Regions from separate parts of the Segeticoccus sp. genome, predicted to be linked through region 2. Evidence: riboswitches for the same ligand, from Rfam matches in the RefSeq annotation. Region 2 holds a riboswitch; the other holds the start of a gene.
The links. A riboswitch is a leader RNA that binds a small molecule or an ion and turns the genes downstream of it on or off. The one in region 2 is predicted to bind S-adenosylmethionine.

Region 1 (4,780 bases), on a different contig from region 2:
CCAGGCCTACCTGGCGTTCTTCGCGCTACCGGGACTGGGCATCAAGTTCAGCCCGCTGGTGACCGGAATCGCCGTCATCGGGATCAACTACAGCGCCTACACGGCCGAGGTGTACCGCGCCGGGGTGAACGACGTCCCCGCCGGGCAGTGGGAAGCAGCCACGGCGCTGTCGCTGCCCAAGGCACGGACCTGGGTTCGGGTCGTCCTCCCCCAGGCCATCCGCTCCGTCGTGCCGATGCTGGGCAACTACCTGGTCCAGATGTTCAAGGACTCCGCAGTCCTGTTCGCCATCACCATCTACGAGCTGATGGGGCGCGTCATGGCCATCGGATCGGGCACCTACCGCTACCTCGAACCCGTCACCATCGCCGGCCTGATGTACCTCACGGTCAGCATGGCCGCCTCACTGCTCATCCGACTCCTGGAGCGTCGCCTTGTCATCTCCCGCTGAGAACCTGCAGAACGGCCCCCGGACGCAGTCCCCGGTGGCGACCCGCGCGGGCGCCACCGGGGCCACGTCGCGCAACGCCATGATCACCTTCCAGGACGTGAGCAAGTCCTGGGGCGACAACCACGTCCTGCGCTCTCTGAACTTCGAGGTCAGCCCGGGCGAGAAGGTCTGCATCATCGGGCCGTCCGGCTCCGGCAAGACGACCATCCTGCGCATCCTCATGACCCTCGAGACGCCGGACGAAGGAGTCGTGACGGTGGACGGCGGCACCTTGTGGGACGTCCGCCGCGGGCACCGATCCAAGGAGACCAAGCAGATGCGCGCCACGCGCCGCAACGTCGGCATGGTCTTCCAGTCCTTCAACCTGTTCCCGCACATGACGGCCCTGGAGAACGTCGTCGAGGCGCCGCTGAAGGTGCTGAAGCTGTCGAGGAGCGAGGCCGAGGGGCGTGCCGAGGAGTTGCTCGGCCTGGTGGGCCTGTCGAAGCACCTGCAGCACAAGCCGATTCAGCTCTCCGGCGGCCAGCAGCAGCGGGTCGCCATCGCCCGCGCCATGGCGATGCGGCCGAAGGTCATGCTGTTCGACGAGCCGACCTCGGCCCTGGACCCCGAACTCATCGGCGAGGTCCTCGAGGTGATCCGGGAGCTGGCGACCAGTAGCGACATGACCATGCTGATGGTGACCCACGAGATGCGCTTCGCCGCCGAGATCTCCGACCGGGTGGTCATGTTCGACCAGGGCGTCGTGGTCGAGAAGGGCCCGCCCGATCAGATCTTCACGTCCCCGAAGGAGGAGCGGACCCAGAAGTTCCTCCGGGCGGTCCTCGACCACTGACCGGGGTGCAGGCGCCGCAGGGGTGAGCGCACGGCATACCGCGGCGGGAAAGGCGACCGGGCGGCACACCAGCGTCGGTGTGCCGCCCGGTCGTGTGCTCGTGCGGAGTGGTGCCGGGGTCAGCCCTTGGCGGCGGCGAACCCCTGCTCGAGGTCGGCGATGATGTCGTCGATGTGCTCGATCCCGACGCACAGGCGCACCAGGCCGGGGGTGACGCCCGCGGCGAGGCGGGCCTCGTCACTGCCCTGGGAGTGCGTGGTGGACGCCGGGTGGATCACCAGCGAGCGCACGTCGCCCATGTTGGCCACGTGGCTGTGCAGGGTCAGCCCCTCGACGAACTTGCGGCCCGCCTCGAGGCCGCCCTTGATCTCGAAGGCGAGCACCGCACCGGCGCCGCGAGGCGTGTACTTCTGGGCCAGCTCGTAGTACTCACTGTCGGGGAGCGAGGCGTAGCGCACCGACTGCACCTGTGGGTGCTGGGCGAGGAACGCCGCGACCTTCTGGGCGTTCTCGACGTGCCGCTCCATCCGCAGGCTGAGCGTCTCGATGCCCTGCGCCACGAGGAAGGCGTTGAACGGTGCCGGGGCCGAGCCCAGGTCACGGAGCAGCTGCACCCGCGCCTTGAGGATGAACGCCAGGTTGGCACCGAACTGGCTGCCGACGCCGAAGTCCCGCGCGTAGACCAAGCCGTGGTAGCTCTCGTCCGGCTGGTTGTAGTTCGGGAACCGCTCCGGATGCGCGGCGAAGTCGAAAGTGCCGCCGTCGACCAGCGCGCCCGCGATCACCGTGCCGTGGCCGCTCAGGTACTTGGTCACCGAGTGGACGACGATGTCCGCGCCCCACTCCAGCGGCCGCAGCAGGTAGGGCGTCGCGATCGTGTTGTCGACGATGAACGGAACGCCGACGTCATGCGCCACCTCCGCGATGCGCTCGAGGTCGAGCACCTCACCCTTGGGGTTGGCAATCGTCTCGCCGAAGATCACCTTCGTGTTCGGCCGCACGGCCGCGCGCCACGACTCGGGGTCGGTGGTGTCCTCGACGAAGGTCGTCTCCACGCCCAGCTTGGCGAGGGTGTACTTCAGCAGGTTGTACGTGCCGCCGTAGAGGTTCGGGCTGGCGACGACGTGGTCACCGGCCTCGGCGATGTTGAGGATCGCGAAGGTGGAGGCGGCCTGGCCGGAAGACAGCAGCAGCGCGCCGACCCCGCCCTCGAGGCTGGCGATCCGCTGCTCGACCACGTCGGCCGTCGGGTTCATGATCCGGGTGTAGATGTTGCCGAGCTTCTTCAGCCCGAAGAGGTCGGCTGCGTCATCGGTGTCCTCGAAGACGAACGAGGTGGTCTGGTAGATCGGCAGGGCCCGCGCGTGGGTCTCGCCGACCGTCTGACCTGCGTGGACCTGCCGGGTCTCGAAGGACCACTGGGGGGAGTTGTCAGCCATCGTTGGTTCGTGCCTTTCCTGCCTGGTGCGGTATGCCGGGACGCGCGCCTTCGCGGTGACAGGCGCGCGGGTGCTCGTGCGGTGGCGATGGGCACCGCGCGAGCGGTGCGGGTGCAGGAACTGCGAGCCCGCGCTTGCCGGGCTCCGTCGCGCCGCTGTGCGGACGGCGGAGATCCGACCTGGTCATCACCCGGGGCACCCCACCGCGGTTGGAGGGTTGCCGGTCAGCGAGCCGGGGCTTGGCGCTGACGCTCATGACCTGTCCCGAACGATAGCCCACCACGACCACCCCGCGGGACCGGCATCTCGCGATCCGGACCGGTCCCACGGGGGACGCGGGGTGGGATCAGCCGGCGGTGAACAGGATCCGCCACGCCTCCGGGCCGCGCTCGAGGTACTCGGTGCTGAACCGGCCGGCGAAGCGCTGCTCGACCTGCTGCAGCAGCGGAATCGGGTCGTGCGGGGCGACGAGCACCAGGCCAGCGCCGTCCGGGACGGCGTCGAGGGCGCCGAAGACGGTCGCGTGTCGGATGGCGTGGGGCACGACGCGGGCGTCCAGCTCGGGGTAGGCGGCGCCGCCTCCGCAGCCACCTTCGCCACAGCCACAGCTGTGGGACTCGCCGTGGGCGGCCGCGTCGGTCCCCTCGTGGGCGTGGGTGTGCTCGTGCTGGTGGGCCGCGGCCCCGAGCAGCTCGTGCATGCCGCCGAGCACATCCTGCAGCGAGACGGCGGGGTCAGCGGCGAGGAGCGGGAGGACCTGGTCGTTCTCCTTGCCGAGGTGGCTGTCGAAGAGCACGCGCAGGGCGGTGGCAAAGCCCGCCGCGTGCACCGGCGTCGGGGCGTCGCGGACGGCCCGGACCAGGTCGGTGATGACCCGGTGCTCGGCCAGCATGGCCTCGATGAGCAGCCTCGCCCGGTCGTCCCGGTGGGCCAGGGGGTACATCGCCTTCTCCTCGGCGAGCGCGTGCGGCACGAGCTCCGCCTCGCAGAAGGTGACGAGGGACTGCCGGGCGACCGCGGCGGCCGAGGACCCGGCGCGGTCCTCCACGGCGGCGGCGACGAGGGCCTGCGCGTGGGTGGCGAGCGAGGCCGCGAGCTCGGCGTGGTGCTGCTTGACCGCCTCCACGGCGGCCGAGTCCGCCGCACTGGTGGCGACGACGACGCTGTTCATCTCAGGTGGCTCCCTGCTTGGTCGTGGCGGACGGCTCCGCCGGGGTGGACCGCGGGCTCGCGGCCTGCCGCCAACTTTATTACTATCTGTCCCGTGGAAAATAATCTGAGCCCTCGCCCCACCCGCAGCCCGGCCCCCCGGCTGCCCGGGGGGTCGCCGTCCCGCGCCGGTGGGCGCACGGCATACGGACCTCGTCGGTCGGGGTTGGGACCGCGCGGGACCGACTGGCGGCGGACCGCGCCCATCCTGTCCCCCTCGCGCACGCGCGTGCTCGAGCTGCTGCGCGACCAGCCGGAGCCCTGCACGGTCGCGGCCCTGGCAGCGCTGAGCCACCAGCACCCGAACACCGTCCGCGAGCACCTCGACGGCCTCGTCGCCTGCGGCCTGGCCGAGCGCACCCGGGCAGCGGCGTCCGGACGCGGCCGGCCGGCCTGGCTCTACGCCTCCACCGAGGAGGTGACCCTCTCCCCCGGCGCCCGGCAGTACGCCGACCTCGCGGTCGTCCTCGCCGAGCAGTTGGCCGAGGACGCGGAGCCCGCCGGGAGGGCGCGAGCCGCCGGTCGGCGCTGGGGAGCTCGGCTGGCCGCCCGTCCCAGCGCTCCCAGCGGGCCGCGGCCCCGCACCGGACCACACCAGCCGGTGGTGCAGCTGCTGGCCGACCTCGGGTTCGCCCCCGAGGTGGACCCGGAGCCGGCAGCGGACGAGACGACGGCCGAACGGTCGGTCGTGCACCTGCGCCGGTGCCCGCTGCTCGAGGCGGCCTACCAGCACCCCGAGATCGTGTGCGGGGTGCACACCGGCCTGGTCGAGGGCGCGTTGCAGGCCACCGGTGAGCAGGACACGGACGTCGACCTTCAGCCGTTCGCCGAGCCCGGGGCCTGCCG
Region 2 (4,780 bases):
GTCGTGGACCTCCACCCGCAGCATGAAGCGCATCGAGTCCAGCCAGGCCGCGGCCGCGGCCGCGGCGCCCGGCTCGACGGTGATCCACGTCGTCTCGCCGTCGTCCACGACGTGCAGGTCGTGCTCGATCCGGCCCTTGGGCGTCAGGATCAGCGCCTCGGTCGAGTGCCGTGGCGGCAGGTCGGTCAGCTGCTGGGTGGTGAGCGAGTGCAGCCAGCTGAGCCGGTCCGGCCCGGTCACGGTGAGGACACCGCGGTGGGACAGGTCGACGGCGGCGAGGCCCTCGGCGAGCAGCCGCTGCTCGCGCAGCGGGTCACCGTAGTGGGCGGCGACGCCGGCGTCGGGGCCCTCGTCGGCCACGGCCCCGGGCCGCTGCAGCAGCGGGCTGACCGGGTGGGCCGTCTCGGCAGGGGCGTCGGTGGACGTGCTGGGGGAAGTGGTCATCGTCTCCTCGTTCATGCCTGCTCGCCCGGCTGCTGCGGGTCGTGCTCGCTGCGGCACTCGGCACACCATCCGTGCACCGCGAGGTGCCGCACGTCAGCGACAAAGCCGTAGCGCTCCAAAAGATTCCCCCCCAGCCCCGCGGCGACCGTGACGTCGGCCTCGATCACCCGCTCGCAGTTCTGGCAGACGAGGTGCAGGTGGTCGGCGTGCTCGGCGAGGTGCCAGGTCGGCGAGCCGTGCCCGAGGTGGGTGTGCGTGACCACGCCGAGCCGCTCGAGTGCCTCGAGGGTCCGGTAGATCGTGGACAGGGGCACCGCCTCACCGCTGCGCTCCAGCTCCGTGGCGATGGCGTCCGGGGTGCTGTGGCCCAGGCCGCCCACCACGTCGAGGATGCGCCGCCGCTGCGGTGTCATCCGCATGCCGCGTTCCCGGAGGGATTTTCCGATATCGCGCACATCTCGAGCCTAACCGCCCTACCGTCGAAAACGTGCTGGACGAATTTTCAGACGTCAGCACGGTGGGGGAAACCGGGGGCCATCGAGGTCGGAACCTCGCCGTTGTCGTCGTCATTGCCGTGTTCCTGCTGGTGATCGGGATGGTCGCGAGCTATCTCGCCTTCGCCGGTCTCACTGTCGCGTCCCAGGTCAAGCATGCCCCGCTGCTGCCGCCCGTCACAGCGACCGACAACGGGCACACCCTGACCTCGGGCAACTCCGCCGCTGGTCCGGACGCAGTGCGGATTCGGCCTGCTGCCAAGGGCGCCCAGAACCTCCTGGTCGTCGGCTCCGACAGCCGCGACCAGATCCGCAACGGCCGCTCCGACGTGATCGTGCTCGTCCACATCGCCGCGGACCACAAGAGCGTGCAGCTGATTCACTTCCCACGGGACCTCTACGTCGACGTCCCCGGGCACGGCAAGGACAAGATCAACGCGGCGTACGCCTACGGCGGAGTCCCGTTGCTGGTCAAGACGTTGAACCAGCTGATCGATGTGCCGATCGACCACGTCGGGCTCATCGGCTTCACCGGGTTCGAGCGGATGACCGACGCGGTGGGCGGCGTGACGGTCTACGCCGAGGAGGCCAGCAACGAGCGCACGGTGATCCACCGCGGGTGGAACCACCTCGACGGGAAGCAGGCGTTGGCCTTCGTCCGGGAGCGCCACCAGCTGAGCCTGGGGGACATCTCCCGGGGTCGTCGCCAGGAGGCATTCATCAAGGCGTTGCTCCTCAAGGGACTGAGCAAGGACGTGCTGGCCAACCCGGTGACCCTGATGCGCTTCCTCGACGCCGGCACCGAGAACCTCACCGTCGACCAGGACTTCTCCACGCGCGACATGATCTCGCTGGCGTTCTCCCTGCGCGGTCTGCACTCGGAGGACGTCACCTTCGTCACGGCTCCGTGGGTCGGATTCGGCACGACCTCGACGGGCGCCTCCATCGTCGTCATGGACGAGCAACGCATGCGGGACCTGTCCGACGCGCTGCGCAACGACGACGTCCGCGCCTACGAACGGGCCAACCCCGAGGGTTGAGTCCCTGAGTTCGCCGTCGGGACAGGCCCGTTCCGTCGCCCTTGTCGTGCCCCGCACCGCCGTCCAAACCGTGTGCCGTCCACATGGTGAATGCCTCGTGCGGATCGCGGCCTCCGCGTCCTACGGTGCTGCCACCTATCCAGAGCGACCGAGAGACTTGGCTCGACGACGTCGCAGCAACCCCCCGGGGACGGGCGCGGGTGCTACCGCCAAGAGCGATGGAGGCACCGTGCGAGACCCGCTGCGACACAACCCTTGGCACGTGCGGCGTCGGCACATCGACCTGTGCCGCACGGCGGCGGCGATCTGTCGCCGACGTTGCCGCTGAGTGCGAATCCGGCTGAATCAGCTGGCGCCTCAGCGCATTCCGCTCCATCGGCTGCGGTAACACGGGTTTCGCAGCCGCCCCGCCCTCATCCTCGCACCACGACAGGAGCACAGCCATGTCCGTGACCGACACCATCGACCGCACCACCACCGCCCCTGACACCACGACGCAGTCCGAGCCGCAGCGCATCACCCCGCGCGTGGCGGCGCGGCTCGTGCCCGGCACCGCCACCGAGGTGCGCATCGACGCGGGCCACCACGCCTTCACGATCGACGAGCCGGAGGCACTCGGCGGCACCGACCTGGGCGCCAACCCGGTGGAGCACCTGCTGGCGGCACTCGGCGCCTGCCAGGTGATCAGCTTCCAGGTCTGGGCCCAGAAGCTCGGGATCGAGGTGGACCACGTGGCGGTCGACCTCAGCGGGGACCTCGACCTGCGCGGCTTCTTCGGCACCGCCGACGACGTGCGCCCCGGGTTCGAGCAGATCGAGGTCGCCGTGCGGCTGGAGGGCCCGGAGGACCGGGAGCGCTACCAGGAGCTGGTGGACGCCGTGGAGGAGCACTGCCCGGTGCTCGACAACCTGCGGGCGACCGTGCCCGTGCGGGGCTCCTTCACGCTGCTCTGACCGAGCCGGCCGGGCTCAGGCGACGCGCTTGAGCTCGGCCGAGGCGTGGCTCGTGACCGGCTGGCCCATGGCGGCCATGTCGAAGGCCCACATCAGGCGCTGCTCGACCAAGCCGTAGAGGCGCTTGCCGGCGGTGTACTCCTTGGCGGCGGGGCTGCGCATGACCCCGTCGGTGGCCAGCTCGATGACGGGCTTGTCCGGGTCCCGGCGGCCGGCATACAGCTCGACGATCCCGGTGTTGTGGGTGAGCAGCAGCTCGATCTCCCCCGAGGGCAGCGGCCTCCAGAACCCCAGCTCAGTGGCCAGCGGCCGCACCATCTGGCCGTCCTCGTCCAGCAGCCAGGTGTGGCTCTGCCACTCCAGGAACGGGCGCTTGTCGTGGGTGCAGATGATCTCCTGCCCGAACCGGACCGACTCGATCGTCGGGTAGCCGACCACGCCGGCACCCTCCCACCTGCCGACGAGCCAGGCGAGGGGCGCCAGCTCGTGGGGCAGGTCCGGGTCGATCTCGAAGGGCATCAGCGCGCGCTGTTCTTCACCCGGTAGACCACGTAGCACGCGAACCAGGTGATGAGCAGCGTGATGAAGATGAGCAGGCCGTCGTAGAAGAGCGTCACGGCCCCGATCGTAGCGATCGCCGCCGCGTGTCCCGGCGACGGGAGGTCACGGCAGGAGCGCCCGGCACACGAGGTAGGCGACGACCCCGTCGAGCAGCACGGTGGTCACTCCGGCGGCGAGCTGCGGACGGGCCGCGACGAGCGCCGGCAGCGCGGTGACGACACGCCGCAGGGCGTGGCTCACCCCGGTGCACACGACGCCGAGCAGCAGCGCCACCCCCCATGGCACCGCGACGGCGACCGACAGGGCCACGGCCAGTCCCGCACCGACCACGAGCTCCAGCGGCAGCAGCCAGGCCCGCAGCGCCTCACCCCGGAGGAGGTGGTCCAGCAGCGCGCCGGCCGCGACCCCGATGACCGCGACGGCCGCCACGCCGTCGCCGTGCGGCAACCGGGACAGCCCGACGAAGCCGACCCCGCTGGCGAGCGCGGCGATGCCGGTCAGGGTCCCGGCCACCGTCGTGACGAGCCGCGGCCGGCCGTCCCGACGCAGGAGCTGGTGCACGAAGGTGAGCAGCACCGCACCGGCGACGGCGGCGGGCACGAGCCGCAGCAGCGGCGCGTCCGCGGTCAGGAAGGCGGCCGCCGCGACGGCGAGCGCGGCGAGCAGCAGGACACCGCTCGTGCCGCGGGGGCTGGGCAGGTCCAGGATCCCCGGCCACCCCCAGGCGAGCACCGCCCCACCGGCGGCGACGACCAGCGCCGCGATCCCGGGGCCGGCATACACCGAGGCGGCGACCAGGCCGGCGGTCACCAGCGCACCCACGACCACCAGGGCCCCGCTGCGCAGGCTGGTGAGTGTCTCCCCCGACCCCCCGGCCGGCTCCGCTGCGGCCGCCTCGCCGCCGTCGAGCTGCTCCGGCATACCGCGCATCATGCCTCACCCCCCGGCGAACGGAGGCAGGACCTCCAGCACCGCGCCCGACTCGACGGCATCCCCGGGAGCCGCGGCGCGCCCGTCCTGCAGTACCGAGGAGACCGGTATGACGTCCCGCAGCCGCGGGTGCGCCCGCACCGCCGCCTCCATCACCTCCGCCACGCTGCCACCGGTGAGCTGCTCGACGTCCACCCCGGCCGCCGCCCGGGCACCGGCCCAGTAGCGGACGGTGACCACAGGGGTGGTGTCCGTCTGCTGGTGAGGACTGCTCGGCATACCGGTCACGCCACTATCCTGCACGGCGTGGCGCGCGTGCTCCTGCTCACCCACCTGCCGACCCGCTCAGCGGAGGTGC

Region 1: it holds a riboswitch for S-adenosylmethionine, as region 2 does, so the genes downstream of both, VFL99_RS11440 (bifunctional o-acetylhomoserine/o-acetylserine sulfhydrylase) here and VFL99_RS13415 (OsmC family protein) in region 2, are expected to answer to the same signal.

What each region holds. Positions count from the first base shown of each region.
Region 1 is NZ_DASSTI010000115.1:7,028-11,807, forward strand. It holds gene ehuD (ectoine/hydroxyectoine ABC transporter permease subunit EhuD) at 1-451, shown strand, start outside; gene ehuA (ectoine/hydroxyectoine ABC transporter ATP-binding protein EhuA) at 531-1,286, shown strand; gene VFL99_RS11440 (bifunctional o-acetylhomoserine/o-acetylserine sulfhydrylase) at 1,406-2,725, opposite strand; SAM riboswitch class IV at 2,851-2,985, opposite strand; gene VFL99_RS11445 (DUF2249 domain-containing protein) at 3,072-3,896, opposite strand; gene VFL99_RS11450 (helix-turn-helix transcriptional regulator) at 3,990-4,780, shown strand, end outside.
Region 2 is NZ_DASSTI010000137.1:29,978-34,757, forward strand. It holds gene ygfZ (CAF17-like 4Fe-4S cluster assembly/insertion protein YgfZ) at 1-444, opposite strand, end outside; gene VFL99_RS13405 (Fur family transcriptional regulator) at 456-863, opposite strand; gene VFL99_RS13410 (LCP family protein) at 932-1,978, shown strand; SAM riboswitch class I at 2,111-2,203, shown strand; gene VFL99_RS13415 (OsmC family protein) at 2,422-2,931, shown strand; gene VFL99_RS13420 (heme-binding beta-barrel domain-containing protein) at 2,947-3,450, opposite strand; gene VFL99_RS13425 (hypothetical protein) at 3,595-4,413, opposite strand; gene VFL99_RS13430 (MoaD/ThiS family protein) at 4,429-4,701, opposite strand; gene VFL99_RS13435 (response regulator transcription factor) at 4,729-4,780, shown strand, end outside.